Linked DNA regions of Pedobacter sp. W3I1. The protein of the gene in region 3 interacts with the protein of the main gene of each other region in a pairwise test. Links are inferred from orthologs where the notes say so. Each region holds a gene or a part of one and is shown on either strand. Other genes may lie near its edges. The genes, in order: tsaE, QF042_RS24245 and rlmB.

What was found.
Region 1: the proteins of rlmB (region 3) and tsaE interact in binary tests that used the Escherichia coli proteins (3 or more experiments, as listed by UniProt). The link is inferred for Pedobacter sp. W3I1 from one-to-one orthologs.
Region 2: the proteins of rlmB (region 3) and QF042_RS24245 interact in binary tests that used the Escherichia coli proteins (3 or more experiments, as listed by UniProt). The link is inferred for Pedobacter sp. W3I1 from one-to-one orthologs.

The regions. Positions count from the first base shown.
Region 1 is NZ_JAUSXN010000001.1:259,832-266,973, reverse strand. The notes cover bases 2,862-5,702. They hold tsaE (tRNA (adenosine(37)-N6)-threonylcarbamoyltransferase complex ATPase subunit type 1 TsaE), read left to right. Parts: upstream 2,862-3,994; coding sequence 3,995-4,411; downstream 4,412-5,702. Other genes in these bases: QF042_RS01110 (alanine dehydrogenase), read left to right, coding at 4,485-5,702; QF042_RS01120 (PglZ domain-containing protein), read left to right, coding at 2,862-3,787. Outside these bases: lpxD (UDP-3-O-(3-hydroxymyristoyl)glucosamine N-acyltransferase), read right to left, coding at 1-777; QF042_RS01125 (HD domain-containing protein), read right to left, coding at 899-2,122; more of QF042_RS01120, read left to right, coding at 2,234-2,861; more of QF042_RS01110, read left to right, coding at 5,703-5,711; QF042_RS01105 (M15 family metallopeptidase), read left to right, coding at 5,769-6,452; QF042_RS01100 (phosphoglycerate mutase family protein), read right to left, coding at 6,657-7,142. UniProt on the Escherichia coli protein: Required for the formation of a threonylcarbamoyl group on adenosine at position 37 (t(6)A37) in tRNAs that read codons beginning with adenine.
Region 2 is NZ_JAUSXN010000001.1:5,922,501-5,929,665, forward strand. What follows is about bases 2,770-5,633. They hold QF042_RS24245 (NAD(P)H-hydrate dehydratase), read right to left. Parts: upstream 5,018-5,633; coding sequence 3,521-5,017; downstream 2,770-3,520. Other genes in these bases: QF042_RS24240 (AIM24 family protein), read right to left, coding at 2,770-3,391; yiaA (inner membrane protein YiaA), read left to right, coding at 5,187-5,594. Also shown: lipA (lipoyl synthase), read left to right, coding at 1-284; QF042_RS24230 (RNA polymerase sigma factor), read left to right, coding at 398-949; QF042_RS24235 (anti-sigma factor), read left to right, coding at 952-1,809; more of QF042_RS24240, read right to left, coding at 2,690-2,769; QF042_RS24255 (M48 family metallopeptidase), read right to left, coding at 5,634-7,165. UniProt on the Escherichia coli protein: Bifunctional enzyme that catalyzes the epimerization of the S- and R-forms of NAD(P)HX and the dehydration of the S-form of NAD(P)HX at the expense of ADP, which is converted to AMP.
Region 3 is NZ_JAUSXN010000001.1:3,251,438-3,258,571, forward strand. What follows is about bases 69-2,901. They hold rlmB (23S rRNA (guanosine(2251)-2'-O)-methyltransferase RlmB), read right to left. Parts: upstream 1,953-2,901; coding sequence 1,185-1,952; downstream 69-1,184. Other genes in these bases: dnaB (replicative DNA helicase), read left to right, coding at 2,152-2,901. In the rest of the region: more of dnaB, read left to right, coding at 2,902-3,714; chrA (chromate efflux transporter), read right to left, coding at 4,265-5,482; QF042_RS13625 (tetratricopeptide repeat protein), read right to left, coding at 5,519-5,854; QF042_RS13630 (electron transfer flavoprotein subunit beta/FixA family protein), read left to right, coding at 5,982-6,719; QF042_RS13635 (electron transfer flavoprotein subunit alpha/FixB family protein), read left to right, coding at 6,821-7,134. UniProt on the Escherichia coli protein: Specifically methylates the ribose of guanosine 2251 in 23S rRNA.

The DNA.
Region 1 (7,142 bases), 3.0 Mb from region 3 along the record:
GCCTGACTGTGCCGCTAAAACGGTGTTTTCGCCAATTTCGACATTATGTGCAATTTGGATCAGGTTATCGATTTTTGCACCTTTTTTTACAATGGTTGATCCCATTGTTGCACGATCTACAGTGGTATTTGCGCCAATTTCTACATCATCTTCGATAATTACATTTCCGATTTGAGGTATTTTATTGTAGGTACCATCTTTTTGTGGCGCAAAACCGAAACCATCGCTTCCGATAACGGTATTAGCATGGATGACCACTCTGCTACCGATTATTGAATTGTGATAAATTTTTACACCAGGAAAAAAAGTGCTGTTATTGCCGATTTTAGAATTAGCGCCAATAAAAGTTTGCGCATTTATTTTGCATCCCTCAGCAATTTCTACGTTTTCGGCAACATAGGCAAAAGCATCAATAAATACATTTTTGCCAATTTTTGCTGTTGGGTGTACAAAAGCCAGCTTATCAATTCCAGATTGTGCAGCCTGTGCGTTTACCGCCTCGTTATATTTATCCAACAAAATGGTAAAGGCACTATAAGGATTTTCAACCCTTATTAAGGTGCTGGTATAGGGTTGGGTAGGCGCAAAATCCTTTGAAACGATAACAACAGAAGCCTGAGTTGAATACAAGAAATTTTCGTACTTAGGGTTCGAAAGGAAAGACAAAGAGCCTTCCTTACCATCTTCTATTTTAGAAAGTTCGGTAACGGCTACATCAGGGTTACCATCAATGGAACCGTTTAGAAACTGACTTATCTGCGTGGCAGTAAATTGCATCGTACAAAGGTATATGTTAAATTGATATGAACAAAAAAACCTGCTCGGGTTAAAGGGTGTATATTTACACAATAATAAGACTTAAAACGGCACTAAAAGTTAAATATTTTGTTAAATAACCTTAAATCCCTCTGGGGTAACAGAGGATATATTTTTCTACAGTTTTTTGTAGCGACTCCAGGTTGGACAAATCTGAAGCCTTCGCAATATCAACAATATCGTTATTTTTCATCAGAATCTTGATATTTCCAACCCCTGCGTTATATGCACGGTTTTGAATTGAATCGGTAAAAACAAAATACCTTGCTTCTTCAGACTTGATTTCTAATAAATTAACGGCTGCATCCTGCAAAAAGTTTACACGGTCGTGATTAGCCATTTCGTTACCCATTTCTACTTTATAGAGATTTCTGGAGGTAAGCATTTTACACAGCGTAGACAAAATTTTATCTGGGTATTTGGTCCAAACCTTAACTGCGGCATAAATATCCTGATCATCAAGGTTGGTAAAATGTTCGAGATTTTCGTGCTGCGCAAAGAAATTAGCCTCGTTAATATCGTTTTTTAAGAAATAATTTAATGATGGTGAAGCGAATAAATCGGCTCCAGCGGCTGATAATTCTTTTGCACGCTCTAATAACTTTACCAACATCATCTCGCCCGATATAACCGTTTTGTGCAGATAAACCTGCCAGTACATCAGCCTGCGGGCAATTAAAAATTTCTCGATCGAATAAATGCCTTTCTCTTCGATCACCAGGTTATCCTCGTACACGTTAAACATCTTAATAATCCGGTCGAAACTGATTACGCCTTCGCTAACGCCCGTAAAAAAACTATCACGGTTTAAATAATCCATTCGATCTAAATCCAACTGACCGGAAATCAATTGATGAAGGAACTTTTTAGGATAGGTGCCATTAAAAATCTCAATGGCATGAGTTAAGCGCCCATTAAAATGTGCATTCAGGTCCTGCATCAGCTTTGCTGAAATATCTTCATGTTTAATTCCGGTAACCAAAGAATGCTCTAAGGCGTGTGAAAAAGGCCCATGGCCGATATCGTGCAGTAAAATGGCCAAAATGGCGGCTTCTTCTTCGCCATCGGTAATTGCATGTCCTTTGCTTTTTAAAAGGTTGATGGCCAAACTCATTAAATGCATGGCACCTAAGGCATGGTGAAAACGGGTGTGTAAAGCGCCCGGATAAACCAAATGTGTCATTCCGAGCTGTTTGATGTAACGCAACCGTTGGAAATACGGATGTGAAATTACATCGTAAACTAATTCGGACGGAATACTGATGAAACCGTAAACCGGATCATTTATTATTTTCTTCTTGTTCAATCGTTAAAAATAGTTAAATAGATAGATACGGTACAAAAATTGCTATTTTTATTTATAGTTTGATTTACCTGCCAAATTAAAAAGGCAATACTTACCTATTTTTACAAAAACATGCAAGAAACTAAAATATTATGGGCCGATGATGAAATCGACTTATTAAAACCACATATATTATTGTTAAATGATAAAGGTTATCATGTAACCACATTTACCAATGGAAACGACGCGTTAGAGGCATTTGGGAAAGCTCACTTTGATCTGGTTTTTTTGGATGAAAATATGCCGGGAATGAGTGGTATCGAAACCTTAGGGGCCATTAAAAATTTAAATCCCGATGTTCCTGTTGTGCTGATTACGAAAAGTGAAGAAGAGAACTTAATGGAAGATGCGATAGGTAGCAAAATTGATGATTATCTGATCAAACCCGTAAACCCGAAACAGGTTTTACTAACCATTAAAAAGCTAATCGATAATAAACGCCTGGTAAGCGAAAAAACTTCTATGGCTTACCAACAGGATTTCCGCCGTTTGGGCATGACTTTAGGCGATAGGCTGAATTACGAAGAGTGGGTTGATGTATATAAAAAAATCGTTTTCTGGGAGCTTGAATTAGAGAAACTGGATGACCCACAGATGCATGAGATTTTAACCATGCAAAAACAGGAGGCCAATACACAATTTACAAAATTCATTGAAGAGAATTATCTCGACTGGATTAAGAATAAAGATAAAGCTCCTTTGCTTTCGAATGAGCTGTTAAAGAAAAAAGCTTTTCCTCATATTAATGATACTACACCTGTATTTTTTATCCTGATTGATAATTTGCGTTACGATCAGTGGAAAATTATCAATCCTTTAATATCAGAATATTTCAGAATTGATGAAGAGGATATGTATACCAGTATTTTGCCAACGGCAACACAGTATGCCCGTAATGCAATTTTCTCCGGAATGATGCCTTTGGATATGGAGAAACGTTTTCCTCAGCTTTGGCAAAATGATGATGATGAAGGTGGAAAAAACATGCACGAAGAGGCTTTTTTGGCCGATAACATTAAACGCAGTTTAAGAAAAGATTGTAAATTCAGTTATAATAAAATCCTCACTTTTGAGCAGGGAAAAGATTTGGTTGATCAAACGAACAATTTGTTGCAGAATGATTTTAACGCCATTGTATTTAACTTTGTTGATATGTTGAGCCATGCCCGTACCGATATGCAGATGATTCGTGAGTTGGCTAATGATGATGCGGCTTACCGTTCGTTAACCCTATCCTGGTTTGAACATTCGCCGCTTTGGGATTTATTGAAAAAAATCTCTCAGAAAAAGGTAAAGGTGATTATCACCACCGACCATGGGACTATCCGCGTTAAAAAACCGGTTAAAGTAATCGGCGATAGAAGCACAAATACCAATTTAAGATACAAACAGGGTAGAAACCTTAATTTTAATGCGAAAGAAGTGTTTTTAATTAAAAACCCTCATGATGCCTTATTACCCAAGATCAATATCAGCAGCAGTTATATTTTTGCACGAGAGGATAGTTATTTTGTTTATCCGAATAATTACAATCAGTTTGTGAATTACTATAATGAAACCTTCCAGCATGGGGGTATTTCACTGGAGGAAATGATTATTCCCGTAGTGACGTATTCGCCGAGGTAATGAAATAGAATTGAGATACTAGATTTGAGGCCTGTCTTTTTTCAAGAGGGCCGTCCTCCTGAACTTGTTTCAGGATCTGTCACTACACTGATTAATTAAAGATTTCTCCTCCAAAGGAGCTCCTTTGGAGCAGTACGGTCGAAATGACGATATATAAAAGGCAAAAGCAATGCAATTATGTATTACTTTTGCCTTTATTTTTTAAAAATGGATATCGAAGTAAATAGTTTAGCAGATTTACCCGCTGTTGCACAACAGCTTTCAGATTTTGCCGGGAACCAAAAAGTCTTCATTTTTGAGGGCGATATGGGGGCTGGAAAAACAACCTTCATCAAAAATTTCTGTAAACATTTAGGTGTTGATGATGTGGTTTCGAGCCCAACTTATTCTATCGTTAATGAATATGAAAGTCCTAAGGGTCCGGTGTTCCATTTCGATTTTTATAGAATAAAAGATATTAACGAAGCCTATGATTTGGGCTATGAAGAATATTTTTATGGTGGTGGCGTTTGTTTAATCGAATGGCCGGAGCGAGTGGAAGAATTATTACCCGAAAAATTTATTAAAGTGGAGATAAATGTGCTGGATGAAAACCGCCGATTATTCAGGTTTTCGAAGGTATAACAATTAGTTATCAATAAATTAACAGATTTTCCTTATCTTGAACAACCTAAAACTACCAAAATTTTAATTCAACATGGCTACAGGATTACGCGAAGGAATGGCCGATATAGCTCGTCAGGGTTTACTACAAACGCAAGAGGCAAAGTTAGAAACCAGAAATAAAAAGAACAGTCTATACATAGGAATACCCAAGGAAATTTCTTTCCAGGAAAATAGAATTGCGCTAACCCCTTTATCTGTTGCCTTGTTGGTAAACAACGGGCACCGGGTTGTTTTAGAAAGTGGGGCAGGCATCGCCGCTAATTTTTCTGATACCGAATATGCAGAGCAGGGTGCTAAGATTACCTATAACAAAAAAGAAGTTTTTGATGCTGATATCCTGGTGAAAATTGCGCCCCCCATGCTGGAAGAGATTGAGATGATGCACAAGGGGCAAACGCTTATTTCTTCTTTACAAACCGGAACGCTAAAGCAGGATTATCTAAAAGCATTGATGCATAAAAAAATTAATGCATTATGTTTTGAGAATCTTCGCGACGAAGGTAATGTCCTCAGCGTAGTACGCGCCATGAGCGAAATAGTAGGATCGACCTCTATTTTAATTGCTGCAGAATATTTGAGTAATGTAACAGGAGGTAAGGGATTAATGTTAGGGGGCTTTACTGGCGTTCCTCCAACAGAAATTGTTATTTTGGGCGCCGGAACGGTTGGCGAATATGCCGCCAGAACAGCTTTGGCATTAGGGGCGGAGGTAAAAGTTTTCGATAGTTCCATTTACCGTTTACGCCGTCTGCAGAATAATTTGGGCAGCAGGGTATTTACTTCGGTAATGCAACCTATTGTTTTGAATAAGGCTATTGTAACCTGCGATGTAGTAATAGGTGCCATCAGGGCTACCCACGGACGTAGTCCGTGCATCGTAATGGAAGAAACGGTTGCCCGAATGAAACCACACTCGGTGGTAATTGATGTAAGCATTGATCAGGGGGGCTGTTTTGAAACTTCTGAGGTGACAAATCACACCAATCCGGTGTTTAGAAAATACGATGTAATTCACTATTGTGTGCCAAATATTGCTTCTCGCGTGCCAAGAACGGCCTCTTACGCTTTGACGAACATTTTTGCCCCAATTTTATTGGATATTGGTGAATTTGGGGGCTTAATGAATATGGTGTGGAATACGCCTGGTATCCGCGAAGCGCTTTATATTTATCAAGGTAATTGTACCAATAAAGATCTGGCCGATATGTTTAACCTGCCGTTTAAAGACCTTGAATTGTTGGTGGTTTCGAATCAATAGAACCATACTCCGTCATTGCGAGGAGGAACGGACGAAGCAATCTAAATATAGACGTTTATGAAATTCAATTTATTGATATTTTTTCTCATCATCTCTGTTTCGGGTTTTGCTCAAAACAAACCTTTGGCGGCAAAAAAACTGGTGATTGTAAGTTCCTATAATCAATACCTCGCTTCTATAAAAACGAATCCAAACAACGAGTTGGTCGAAATCAAAAAAGCTATTCCCAATATCAAATTAGATATCCGCTACGCCACTAAGAATAACTTTATGCAGCAGGTAATGTATAAGCAGGCGAGGGCATTCGCCAGAAAACCAGTGGTAGAATCATTAAAAAAAATCCAAAAGGAATTAAATAAAAAAGGCTACGGCTTAAAAATATTCGATGGGTATCGGCCTTATGTTGTTACTGTTGAGTTTTATAAAAAGGCCAGCGATAAAAATTTTGTAGCTAACCCGGCAAAGGGGTCTAAACATAATAGAGGTTGTGCCGTAGATTTAACCTTGATTAATCTGAAAACAGGTAAAGAAATACCTATGCCAACCCCTTACGATAGTTTTTTGGCTGCCGCTGCGGCAAAATACGAAAAGGTATCGCCAGAGGTTAAGAAGAACCGCGATTTTCTGATCGCTATAATGGGTAAGTACCAGATGAATGTGCTGGATAACGAATGGTGGCACTACGACTTTTCTGGCTGGAAAAAATACGATTTGATGGATATTCCTTTCGAGAAGCTTTAGAGGTTTATTAACCACTAGTTCATTTGTTCAATAGTCATTGGTTCATTGGGCTGGGAGCATACCAATTAGTTTCGTCATTTCGACTGGAACGCAGTGGAATGGAGAAATCTATCCTTTTCCGTGGTGTAAGATGTTACCATCTTACACTAAATTTATTAAATTTTAGCTCTCCAATTGTCAGGTGGTAACACCTGACATCACAAACTACAAATGATGTGGCTTTCCGTATTGTTCCATTTTTACCCTGGCCTTATCTTCCTTTACAGCCAGTTCAAAAATATAATCATAATCATCATCCGTTAATTCCTCTTTAGGTTTTTTGCCACCAAGGGCTTCAATAATCTCGAGTACGGTGTTAGAATGGCCCGCTACAATAACGGTTTTGCCAACATAATTGGTTTTAATGCTGTCTACCAGCGATTTAATGTCTTTATAATCAATCACCTTCGGAATCACCAATGAATCTAATGTTTGGTGTGCTCTTTTTGTCGGTGTGGCAAAAGCAGCATCAAATTTTACCTTTTTAAGGTAGGTTGCTAAATCTCCTGCACGAACCCTTCCTTCATCCGAAAGATCAGGATTGGTATCCTGTGGGTTCGATTTGTCTTTCTCTGCGTGCCTAACAATCCAGACATTAGTGGTTTGTGCTTTTACAGATTGAAATAAAAATAATACGGCTATAAGTAACAG
Region 2 (7,165 bases), 2.7 Mb from region 3 along the record:
GAACAAAAACAGGTATTATGCTTGGCTTGGGCGAAACCGAAGAAGATATTTTCGAAGCCATGGACGATTTGGTTGCCAATGGTGTGCATATTTTAACTTTAGGGCAATACTTACAACCTACGCGCAACCACCACCCGGTTATAGATTGGATCCATCCTGATACTTTTGCCATGTATAAAGAGGCTGGTTTAGCAAAAGGTTTAAAGTATGTAGAAAGTGGTCCGCTGGTACGCTCATCTTACCATGCCGAAAAACACCTTTTTCCGATTGAAGGAATTGCATAATTCACTTATTTAACCAGGAATTTCAAACGTTTTATAATGTACTCCTAAGCGGAATGCCTTTATAAAACATTTTTTTGCTTTTACTGTTCTGTATTGTATCTTAGCAACCAATAGTGACTGCATTAAAAAAATTAACCCTAACCGAGCCTGAACTTGTTCAAGCACTGCAATCGAAAGATCCAGCGGTTCTAAAAACACTGTACAGCATGTATTCGTCAGCGCTTTACGGCGTTATCTCGCGTATTATCACTCACACAGAGCTTGCTGAAGATGTACTACAAGAAACTTTTGTAAAAATCTGGCAGTCTGCTGCACACTATGACAATACTAAAGGACGTTTGTTTACGTGGATGATGAACATTGCCCGCAATTTATCGATCGACAAACTACGTTCTAAAGACTTTAAGAATTCACTCAAAAACCAAGATATAGAAAATAACGTAAGTTTCGTTGAAGAACAAAACAAGGTAACGTTTAATCCTGATGTTCTTGGAGTTAAGCAACTTGTAGAGAACCTTAAACCGGATTTACAAGCAGTTCTTGATTTAGTTTATTACAAGGGTTTCACCCATGTGGAAGCCGCAGAAAAGTTAGATCTGCCATTAGGTACGGTGAAAACCCGGATCCGGTTGGCTATTATTGAATTGAGAAGGAATTTTAATTGAGCGTGGAAAATTTAAAAGCATATATCGAATCTGGAGTACTCGAACTGTACGTTTTAGGTGATTTATCACCTGAAGAAGCGTTGCAGGTAGAGGAAATGGCATCTCAATACCCTGAGGTAAGAGATGAAATAGCTGCCATTGAGCAAGCTATGGAGCAATATGCTATGCAAAATGCTGTGGAACCATCTGCAGATGTAGAAACAAGATTATTCGAAAAGTTGGGGTTAAATGAAGTTGAAGAGCATGTGAATGTTCAGCCCGAACCTATTTATACAGAAGAACCAAGAATTATACGTTTAGATGGAAGTGATGCCAAAGTAAGAACTTTGCGTTACGCCTTAGTTGCTTGTATAGCTTTATTGGTGGTAAGTACGGCAGCATTGTTTATTACGTATAACAAGCTAAATGCCGCACACGACCAAATTGCAAGTTTAAACCTGGATAAACAAAAATTTGCTGGCCTGGTAAGCAAGTTAGAATTTGAAAACCAGGGCTTGGATAATATGGCTGCAATGGCCGACAGTAAAGAATGGGCAACCATCAGAATGGCTGGTCAGGCTTTTAGCCCTGGCTCGAAAATGAAAGTTTACTGGAACAAGAAAGATAAAAGTGTACTGATTAACTATGTAGCTATGGATTTACCCAAAACCGATGCAGAACATCAATACCAGCTATGGGCTTTGGTAAACGGCAAACCGGTAAGTTTAGGCGTATTCGGAAAAACGGATTCAACTAACAACGAAGCGTTATTAAAAATGCAAGCCATTCAGGAAGCACAGGCTTTCGCCGTAACTATAGAGCCTATGGGCGGAAGTGTTAACCCAACAATGGAAAAACTAACCGTAATGGGTGGTGTTTAAGTAGAAATTATTAGTTAAAATATTAAATCCCGGCATTTATTAATGTTGGGATTTTTTGTTTTTATAACATTAATTTTCGTTGATGTTTATTATAAGAAAACGAACAGTTCCGACTCCGTAGGTGCTGCAGTCTCGTTATACACTCCAATCTTTTTATTGCAAATTCAATACATCAGGCAATACGTTTAGTCTAATCTATTTTAAGCAATAAAAAGGATTTCCGTTACTACCGGGTTTAGGAACAATGGGGCTGTGGGTTTTGACCTTTCGCCTGCCCTTTGTAAGCAATGGTTTTGCGCCCTGCAGCCCTAAATAGGATGAATGGCCGCGCCACCTAAACCTGGCAGCAGCGAACACCGAACGTAGAGAGGTAAAGCGAATGGCAGGACTACCTAACCCCAAATGCTCCTGCAATTGCTTTCCAAAAAAAAGGACTAATTATCTAGATTATTTATGCGTAATGTGAAAACGAACATTCCAGTCTCTGTAGGTACTATAGTCCCGTTATACACTCCAATCTTTTTATTGCAATTTCTGCCTACAGGCGAAAAGCATAGATAAACTTCCTTCCAGGCAATAAAAAGGATTTCCGCTACTACCGGGTTTAGGAATAGAGGGGGCAGGTGATTATTCTGCACCCTGCAACCCTCAATAGTAAAACAAGCAGTGCCCCCTAAACCTGACAGTAGCGGGCACCGAACGCAGAGAGGTAAAGCGGATGGCAGGACTATCGTTGCCTAAATGCTTCTGCAATTGCTTTCCAAAAAAAGCGTATACATATACATTTAATTTGTAAATCTTATCCACTGGAGTGAACGAAATGGAGAAACCTTATCGATTAAAATCTCTCCACTGCGGTCGAGATGACGATTCTACCAAATCAAGATTTAGCTGCGTACTTCACCTCTTCGTAAGGCTGTACCAATACCCAACCCTCTCCGAAAAACTCCAATTGGAAAGATTCGCCGCTTCCTCTTCCGATAAAAGAACCGAAAGTTAAATTGGTTTTAATGTTTGGCGTTAAGTTTTCAGACCAGGCCACTGTAGCATTAGGATCGGTATATACAGCCTGGTTGCCTGTAACCCTCAATAAGATTGGCTCACCATGCGTGGTAATGGCAATATAGCCACTGCCCGATAATTTAACCTGAAATAAACCACCACTCATCATCCCTGCAATGCTTTTTAGCATTTTTATTTCGTTTTTGATATTCTCTTCTAAAGCCAATACATCATTTCCGTTTACAAAAACTGCTTCGTTTTGTAGTTTGATAATCTTTACTTTCTTACCTTCATCGGCTAAATATAGTTTACCTGTTCCGGTTGCGTGCATCAATGAGGTACCTTCGCCTGATATGGCTTTCTTTAATAAACCGCCCAAACCTTTACTCAACAGCCCTTCTCTTTTAAAATCTATATTTCCGATGTAAGCAACCATCGAACCTACTTTTGCCAGGATTTTTTGATTTTTTAAATTTACCTCCAGCATAGCCGGTTTCTCTAATTCGAAAAAATCGTTTTCATTTGGATTTTCTGCCGATTCCTGAATTAATTCATTCAGTGTATACTCTTTTTGTGCCATAATAATTTTTTTCCGTTTTAAGCTATCTGTTATTTTAATATTCCTTTAAACTATAAATTATTAACTAGAAGCATAGTAGATTAATGCGGTTTTTTTTCCACAATTGTGGTTAACGACATCATAAACAAACTATTTGGATACAAGTACTTTAATTTCTTTTGACACCCTGGCTGCAACCTGCGAGGCAGTAACCACAAAGTGTTCATGTGCTAAATGATCGCCTGCTTTTCCATGGATGTAGCAAGCCAAAATAGCGGCATCTGTTGCGGTATATTTCTGTGCTACAAAGCCTGCAATAATGCCAGTTAAGATATCGCCCATTCCGCCCTGCGCCATCGCCGGATTGCCTGTAGGATTGATGAGCACCTTGCCTGTAGGCAGGCAGATAAAGGTATATTGGTTTTTTAGCACAATAACGATCTTCTGCTTCCTGGCCTGTCCTTTAGCTGTTTGCAGCCTGTCCCACCAGTTATCATGTTCGCCAAATAACCGATCGAACTCTTTCATGTGTGGGGTGATAATGGTATTTGCGGCAAGTTTATTGATTAGATCGGGTCTTTCGCCTAAGATATTTAAAGCATCTGCATCGATGATCATTGCCAGGTTGGCCATAATCAAGCTTTCCAGCAGTTTTTCATTTTCAGCTTCGGTACCTAAGCCCGGACCAATAGCAATTGCCTGATATTTCTTTGGGTTTTCTATCCTTGTATATTCATCCCTTGGCAGGGCCATTACTTCTGGCAGGGCGGTATTTAAAGCTGTTAATCCATGCTGTGGGATACAGGCTGTAGTTAATCCTGCCCCTGTATTTAAACAGGCCATTGAAGAAAGCAAAGCCGCGCCCATGGTATTGGTATTTCCCGCAATAATCAGTGCATGGCCGTAAGTTCCTTTATGACTGAACAATTTTCGGGGCTGAAGGATCTTTTCAATATCACCTTCCTCCACCAAATAGAAATCAGCCTCTTGTTTTTGGATAAAAGCCTCATCCAGATCAATATCAACCACCTCATATTTTTCAGTCGCCATGGCCGACTCTGGGAAGAAAAAATTAATCTTCGGCCGTTGAAAACAAATTGTTTTATAGGCTTTTATACCATTGTAATCTTTAGGCAGCTTACCTTCAGCAAAAAAACCAGTAGGTACATCAACCGCATACACTTTTTTATTCAGCTTGTTAATGGCCTGTACCAGCGCCTCAAATTCTCCGCTTAAAGGTTTATTTAAACCAGAGCCTAAAATGGCGTCGATAATTAAATCAGCTTTCAGATTCTTTACATCAGAAGCCTGAGTAATGATTGTTTTTTTACAACGTGTTTCCTCAATCCGCTGCAGGTTGATGGCAAAATCGTCGCTCTGTTTTTTACCGAAGTCAATAATATAGACTTTTATATTCCCGTATCCGTTGGCAATCAGCAAATGAGCTATGGCCAGTCCGTCACCCCCATTATTCCCCTTTCCACAGCATATAGCAATACTTTTATTCGTATCGAACTCATCTCTTAAAAAAGTTTGAACAAAAGCCCTTGCAGCTTTTTCCATCAGATCGATAGAGGCAATGGGTTTATTGGCAATGGTAAACTGATCGGCACTGCGCATTTGGGCAGAAGTAAGCAATGTTCGCATATAACTAAGATAAGGTTATACAGCTATAATACAAAAGATCTGATTTTGTTTGGTTCTGCACTTCCCAGTAAGCTAGTTTTTTAAAATAACTTAAAATACTATCTTTTAATTTTTATACCTTTTGCCAATCTTTAGCGTTGTCTATTGAATTAAATTAAATCTCAAAACAATGAATCAAAAACCATCGAATGCATTCGTGGCAGCTGCCTGGCTTGCATTAGGTATCGGAATGATCGGCTTTATTGTAGGCCTGTGGCGTTCTGATATGCTTCTCAATGAAAAAGGATATTATTTTACCGTATTGATGTTTGGCCTTTTCGCCGTAATCTCTTTACAAAAAGCTGTTCGCGATAAATTGGAAGGAATTCCGGTTACTGAAATTTATTACGGCATCAGTTGGTTCTCTACGCTGTTAACCATTACCTTATTGGTGATTGGTTTGTGGAATGCTACTTTGCTGCCCAGCGAAAAAGGGTTTTATGCCTTTGCCTTTTTACTCTCGCTGTTTGGCGCCATTACAGTGCAGAAAAACACGAGAGACAGCCAGATAGCGAATAAAAACCGCGATTCGGAATAAGCATCAAAGCCAGTAAGATTAATTACTGGCTTTTTTACGTTAACTAAATACCGGATTTATCAACTTTGCATCAAAGTTCAGAAGTTCTTTTTTAGTAAGGAAATGTCGTTCGGATATTACTCCTCCGAAAAAATTCATCGCAAAAAATAAGTCCTTAAGCTCTTCATCAAAATAAAGATCTGCTCCAAAATACTTGTAATCATGTTTTAAGTACTCCGCTAGGGCTGTTTTTGCCTCTTCGGTTATTAAATTGGCGTACTCATCATCGTTAACGATTGCAATCAAACAATCCTTAAATTTTTTCTCTTCTTTTTTAACCACCACCATCTTTCTTTTGATCATTTCTTTGGATGCTGATGTATGCATAAATCTTGTTGCATTGGCCAGATCTAAATAAGCATTCTCTTGAACAGTAAACTCTTCAGCTACCTGCTTATATTTGATTGAAAGCGATTTAAATGTTGCTTCAGTTTGATTTTCTTTTGCCAAAAACCTGAAATATTCAAAAACCTTTACGTCGAGTAGGGCCAATTGCTCATTTTTTTTACTTATTTCATCCTTCAAATAATCGATCATTGCCCTACAATCAGCCAGCGAATACTTTTTGCCGTCGTAATTAAACGTTTTAACATTGATCACCTGCGAATCTATATTATCTATCGTAGTCAGATCAGCTTCCAATGCCTTCAGCTCATACATTACGCTTAAGTTGGTATCATCAAAAAACTCTTCAACGCTCAATTCAGATGGAATTGTTGGCAGATCAAATACATCTATGTTAAATTGATGATAGGGATTTCTATAATCGAAATAACCATTAAAAATATCTGGATAAGAATTTTGATCATTTTCTTTCAAAAAATCCGCTTCAAAGTCACTAAATTGCTGTACCAATGGTTGCTCTCGGTAAACCGCATGCTGAAATATCTGTGCCGTAAATTTTTCAGCTATTTTTTCCTGATCAACAAGTAGCGAGTTCGCCATCTCATGGTATGGTTTTGCAACAGGAATTCCGAGATCATTTAATCTTTTAATACGCTCATCGGTTTCGGGATGTGAACCATATTGATTGGAAAAGGATATTTTTGATTTGTTAAAGCGGTTGTAATAGCCAATGCTTACCTGCGGAAGTCCATTTTCGAAAGGCAGTTTATTCCTTTTAGCCAAAAAATTCATTACTAAAATCTGTTGCGGAAAAATATTTGCCGAAATAACACACTCATCGATTTTTCTTTCGTAGTAGTTACAGATAATATCCACTGAACGGTTTGCGAGCTGCATGCGCAATAACGAATCAACAAGCGGTTTAGAACCTACGGTTACTGCGGCAACTGCATCGGCATGAAATTCCATTTCGTGTGAAAGTTTGCTATAACTCTCACTTAAAACCTGATAAACACGCACTAGGATCTGCTGCATCAAACCGATTATCTTATCAGAAATTAACACAAAAATACCAATATAAGAACTTGCGCTCGCTATGCCCCGTGTTACTTTATCATAACTTTCATTATCATAAAGCATATCGTAAATAATTTTATTAAACTGGTATACATAAATACCAACCTTCA
Region 3 (7,134 bases):
TAAACCAAACCGCCCGGATACGGGTTATGGTTATATCCAGCACACAGATTATGTACTCAACACGGATACTGATCTGCATAAGGTTAAAACGTTTACAGAAAAGCCAAATTTAGAATTGGCAAAATCATTTTTGCAAAGCGGCGATTTCTTGTGGAATGCCGGGATATTTATCTGGTCGGCTAAAGCAATTTTAAACGCTTTCGAGAAACACCTGCCAGATATGTACGAAATATTTAATATTGGCAGGTCTGAATTGAATACTGAGGGAGAAAAAGCCTTTATCAATAATGCTTATTTCCAATGCACCAATATTTCAATTGATTTTGGAATTATGGAAAAAGCAGATAATGTTTATGTGCTTCCATCTGATTTTGGTTGGTCTGATTTAGGGACCTGGGCCTCTATTTATGAAATGGCTGATAAAGATTATGTAGGTAATGCTGTTATTCCTTCAGAGCAGGTATTGATGTTCGATTCATCGAACTGTATGGTAAATGTTCCGAAAGATAAATTGGTTGTCCTACAAGGGCTGCACGATTATATCGTGGTTGAAAACAATAATATGGCTCATGATCTGCCCAAGAAACGAAGAGCAAAGGGTTAAAGAGTTTGTAGCGGAAGTTAAATCCCGATTTGGCAACAAGTTTATTTAGAATGGATGAGGTAAGATGTAAAATGGATGATGTAGCATAGTTTTCATCATCCATCTTACATTTCCTACCTTACCTGTAATGGAAGATCCTGAAACATCCCTATAGCTACCGGGTTGCCCATGCAAATTGTAAAAATCAGTCGTCATTTCGACCGCAGTGGAGAAATCTTTGAACTATTCAAATAAACATAGTTCAAAGATTTCTCTCCCGAAAGTTCTGGGCTGCGCTCCAGTCGAAACATTTAACGCTATCGATAGCTTGGGAGATATATTCCTTGCACAAGCCTTTCACTATAAACCCGATAGCAGTGGATGCCGATTCTTTACCGAAAAATCGGCACTGAATCAGCATCGGCTGGAATGAATAGCGGGACTGCTAAACCCTATGGAATGCTGACATTCATTTCCAAAAACCTAAGCTAAAAACGTCAGTTATATATTGATTTTTATACAGTAAATTAACACTCAGGAGGACGAATCGAGGAATGATCTAGTTAAAATATTACATCCTCCATTTTACATCCCCTTTACATTAAACGGTTCTCTGCCTAACAGCTTCATATAAAATTACCCCGGCAGCTACCGAAACATTTAACGATTCGATTTTTCCAGCCATTGGTATTTTAGCTAAATGATCGGCTACCCTTAAAAGATCATTAGAAATCCCCTCATCTTCAGAGCCCATTACAATTGCTGTGGGCATGGTATAATCTGGGGCATAAATAAAATCACTGGTTTTTTCGGTACAAGCTACAATCTGAAGGCCACTTTCCTGTAGAAACAAGCAGGTTTTGTGCAGGTTGGCATGGCGGCAAATCGGAATGTTAAATAATGCACCAGCTGATGTTTTAATCGCATCAGCATTAATTTGCGCCGCATTTTTTAACGGAACAACTATAGCATGAACACCTACACAAGCGGCTGTACGTGCTATTGCACCCATATTGCGGACATCGGTCACGCTATCTAAAACCAAAATTAATGGAACTTCGCCCTTTTCGAAAACAGCTGGAATAATGTCTTCAATATTCTGATAGGTAATTGGAGAAATAACTGCAATTACGCCCTGATGATTTTTCTGCGACATGCGGTTCAGTTTCTCCACCGGAACCGAATTTAAAGGAATTAAAGTATCTTTTAGAAGGGCTTTTAACTCCAGAAAAAGCTCCCCGCCCAAACCGCGTTGCTGATAAATGGTTTCAATGTCTCTTCCTGCTTTAACGGCCTCTATTACGGCCCTGATACCGAATACAAACTCATTATTCTCTTTTGCTCGTTGCGGTCTTCTAAAATTATCCATGTTTTGAAATTGTTAGGCAAAAGTATTCAAATAAAATGTTTTAGCCCTAATCTATATCATTCTTATTAACATTAAATTGTTTAAAAATTTTTGCGATTATAAAATCCTAGAAAATTTAATCTGATTATGCTTCAATTTGTTAACAAACAGCTAGTAACTAATTCAAACAACCGCGTCAAAATTTAATTACTTTTGTGGAATGAGTATCGATAATGAACAAGGCGGAAAGAACAGTATGACTGCTAGAAAAAGCAGGTTAAGTAATACCATAAGTTCACAAGGGAAAATCCCTCCTCAGGCATTAGATCTTGAGGAAGCAGTTCTTGGGGCATTGATGCTCGAAAAAGATGCACTTTCTGCTGTAATTGATGTTTTAAAACCGGAGGTTTTTTATAACATTGCCCACCAGAAAATTTTTGAAGCGATTCATATTTTATTTCAAAAATCGCGACCGGTTGATATTTTAACCGTAACGGCTGAACTGCGAACATTAGGCACTTTAGAAATAGTTGGAGGTGCTTACTACATTACCAATTTAACCAATAGGGTTGCTTCGGCAGCGAATATTGAGTTTCATGCGCGTATTATTTCTCAGAAATATATTCAGCGTGAACTGATCAGAATCTCTACCGAAATTATTACAAATGCCTACGAAGATACGACTGATATTTTTGATCTTTTAGATCAGGCAGAAAAAGGACTTTTTGAAATCGCCCAGAATAACCTGCGTAGAGATACACAGAAAATGGACGATATTATTAAACAATCATTAGCCACACTTGAAGAGCTTCGTACTAAAACTGATGGTTTAACTGGTGTGCCAACAGGTTTTACAGGATTAGACAGGATAACCGGTGGTTGGCAAAAGCAGGATTTAGTCATTATTGCTGCACGTCCGGCGATGGGTAAAACGGCGTTCGTACTAACCTGTGCGAGAAATGCCACCGTCGATTTTGCAAAACCAACAGTAGTATTCTCATTAGAGATGTCGTCAGTTCAGTTAGTTAATCGTTTAATTTCTGGAGAAGCAGAAATTGAGCAGGAAAAAATCAGAAAAGGAAATTTACAGGAATGGGAATGGCAGCAGCTACACAGTAAAATTGGCCGTTTAACTGAAGCACCTCTATTAATTGATGATACACCTGCACTGAATATTTTCGAGTTCAGGGCAAAATGCCGAAGATTAAAATCACAATACGATATTCAATTGGTAATTGTCGATTACCTGCAGTTAATGCATGGTAAAGGCGAGGGAAAAGGCGGTGGTAACCGTGAGCAGGAAATTGGTAGCATTTCGAGGGCACTAAAATCTGTTGCAAAAGAACTTGATGTTCCAGTGCTGGCACTATCACAGTTAAGTCGTGCGGTAGAGAGCAGACCAGGTTTACAAGGAAAGCGGCCGATGTTATCCGATTTACGTGAATCGGGTTCAATTGAGCAGGATGCGGATATGGTATTGTTCTTGTATCGTCCTGAGTATTATGGTATTACTGAAGACGAGCAAGGGCGATCACAGGCTGGTATTGGCGAGGTTATTATTGCAAAACACCGTAACGGTGAAACCGGAATTGTACCACTTAAATTCATAGGTAAGTTTGTGAAGTTCGTGGATCTGGAAGATGATTTTAATGCACCACCAAATTCATTTGCTGCAGATCCATCCGCTGGCATGTACCCATCTCAGGATTTTGAAAAACAAAGCAATGTGATTATCCGTCCTTCAAAAATGGATGATTATAATGATGATGATCCACCGTTTTAGGAATAAGCAATCTAGCTGTTATTAGCAACAAAACTTATCTCATTTTTAGCATAAAGGTTTTTAGCTTTTTTGCCCTTCGACAAGCTACATTGACAGATTCCAGTACAAGGGTCGTCATCTCGACTGGAGTGCAACGGAATGGAGAGATCTTCGAAGCAAATTATTGAAATGAATTTAAAAGATTTCTCCACTATGGTCGAAATGACGATACTTTGAGACCGTTTATCTCCTTAAATTCACTGTTAATTATATTGTTTTTTATGCAATACTTATCCCTAAGTATGACAAAAAAGGATTTCAGCTGCAATAAAAGCTAAAAAATATGGTGACTGGCGCGAAAGACTAGCTTAACAGCAGGGAACCAACCAAATTAAACCCGATAGAACGAATGCTCCCGATTTAAGCACTGTATTTTTTGCTTTTTATTGTGTGCTTGCTTGTTTCACAGGTTTCATCGGAGCAGCAGTGAAAGCGGGACTGCACTAACCTACAGGGTTCTGCAATTGCTTTCCAAAATTTAACTATTTTTTATAAACTCGATTTGGAAATACTAAAATAAATACCCAATCAATATCCCCGCCAATACAATAACTGGCGGACTTACCCTGGTGAAATTAAGCAACAGAAAGGTAGCGATCATAATTCCTAAAAATACCCAGTTAAAGCCCATTGGTATTAAAAGGAGCACAAAAGCAGCAATAATAAAACCAACGCTAACGGCATTGATTCCGGAAAGGCTATGACGGATTCGAGAGATCTTTTTTAAATCATCCCAAAATGGTACAATAAATAAAACGAGGATTAGTCCCGGTAAGTTGATGCCGATCACCCCGATTAGTCCTCCTAAAATTTGGCCCCATAATCCGTATCCAAAATTCTTCATACTTAATGCGCCTAAATAGCTGGTAAAAGAAAATGTTGGGCCAGGTAGTGCTTGCTGTAATGCAAAACCAGATAAAAATCCTGATGAAGGCAAATAGTGCTTCATCTCTACAAATTCCGTAAACATTAAGGGAACAAGTACTTGCCCACCTCCAAAAACCAATATCCCGTTACGGTAAAAGTTTTCGAGTAAACGAATGGGTAGACTAAAAGGCGATGTCCTGTTGATGATCGCCCCTACTAAAGCAAACAGCAGTAATGCACCAATAAAATAAACCAGTTTCCGTGGGTTGATATTCGAAAAAAGTTTAACCCTTAATTCTGTCTCTTCTTTTGGTGTTTCTATGGCTGAAGAGATCATTCCGCCTATCAATATTGATAATGGAAACACATAGGCATTTCTTAAAACTAATGTAGCAATAACTGAGGCAATGGCCAGAAATATGGAAACCTGCGAGGATAATACTTTTTTACCAAGTTTCCATGCCCCGTAAGCTACAATACCGAGTGCAATTGGTTGGATATATTCTAAAATGTCATTAAACTTTTGTTTCTGATCGAGCAAAGCATAACTGATTGCCGCAAAGGTCATTACAGTTGCTGTAGGTAAAATCCAGATCAGGAAAGTAATAATGGCCAGTTTAAGTTTGCCAACTTTCCAGGCTATCCCAACCAGTGTTTGGGTAGATGCTGGTCCAGGGAGTACCTGCGCCAGTGCATTTAACTCTAAAAGTTCTTCTTCAGAGATAAATTTAGTGCTCTGAACAAAGTATTTAAGCAGCAGCGCCAGGTGTGCCTGTGCACCTCCAAATGAAGTAAATGTAAAAAAGATTACGTTTCTAATAAATAACCACTGTTTTTTTGCAGCTATAGGTTTTGTTTGCATTAGCTCAGAACTGAAAATTGATAACCGTTAACTGAACTAATCCTCGTCATAATCTAATCCAGCCGCCGTATTATATGCACCCTGTAATTCAGAAAAAGCATGCATGTCTCTTTTGTTGCGTGCTACCTGCATTCCCTTCTGATAAATGGCGATTGCCTTTTCTTTTTGATCGTCTTTTTCCAATAATTTACCCAAATGGTAATAGGTGCCAACATAATCGGGATGTTTATCCGTTAATTGAAGGTAAAAAGAATAAGCCTTTTCCTTATCATTTTGTGCGTTATACTCTGTGGCTAAGGCATATAGTATAAAAGGATCGTTGGGATCACTTTCTAAAAATTCTAATAACTTGATTAAACGGGTTGATGACATTTTATTTCCTTGCTTTTTTAATTAAATTTGCAGAAAGACCTTATATAATAAACATATAACATATGAAATTATCATGAGCTAAAAATTCAGCTTGATAAGTCATAGCAATAAAAACCACTATTAACATATGAAAATATTAGTTTGTATCAGTAATGTGCCAGACACAACGACAAAAATAACTTTTACTAATGATAATACCGAATTCAATACGGCGGGAGTGCAATATATTGTTAATCCGTATGATGAAATCGCTTTATCACGGGCAATTGAGTTAACCGAAGGTGGTAAAGGAACGGTAACGGTTATTAATGTAGGCGAAGCAGGTAACGACCCGACCATTAGAAAAGCGCTTGCAATTGGTGCAGATGATGCCGTTAGGGTGAATGCGGCACCGAGAGATGCTTATTTCGTGGCAAAACAGATTGCAGAATATGCAAAAGATAAAGATTTTAATCTAATTTTAACTGGTCGCGAGTCTATCGATTACAACGGTAACCAGGTTGCCGCTATGGTTGGCGAATTTTTAGATATCCCTTCAGTATCTATTATCAAAAAATTAGATGTTGATGGTGATACAGCAACAATTGAACGAGAAATTGAAGGTGGTAAAGAAGTGTTAACGGTTTCCGGTAAATTTGTAGCCAGTTGTGCTGAAGGCGTAGCAGAGCCAAAAATCCCGAATATGCGCGGTATCATGAGCGCCAGAACAAAACCATTGGTTGTGGTAGATGCTGTTGCTATTGAAGAAGTAACCAAAGTAACCAAATACGAAACCCCTGCTCCTCGTGGAACGGTAAAGTTAATTCCAGCCGATCAAACAGAACAGTTGATCAGCTTGTTACATAGCGAAGCCAAAGTAATTTAGTTGGCAGCTAGAAGTTTTCAGTCACCAAATAAAGAGATAATAAATAGAATTAATTTCATTATAAAATAAGGGTCCTCTTTAGGGGATATAGGGGTAAATATATGTCAGTATTAGTATATGTAGAACAAGCTGAGGGAAAATTTAAGAAATCTGTATTTGAAGCCGTATCTTATGCCAAAGCCATTGCCGATCAACAATCAACTAATTTAACCGCAATTTCTATAGGCGATGTGGCCGACAGCGAATTAAAGGAATTAGGTAAATACGGCGCATCAAAAGTATTAAATGTAAATACCGATCAATTAAAAACCTTTGTAAATCAGGCTTATGCGAGCGTTATTGCTGCAGCGGCAGAAAAAGAAGGTGCCGATATTGTTGTTCTGTCTAACTCTTTCTCTGGTAAAGGTTTAGCGCC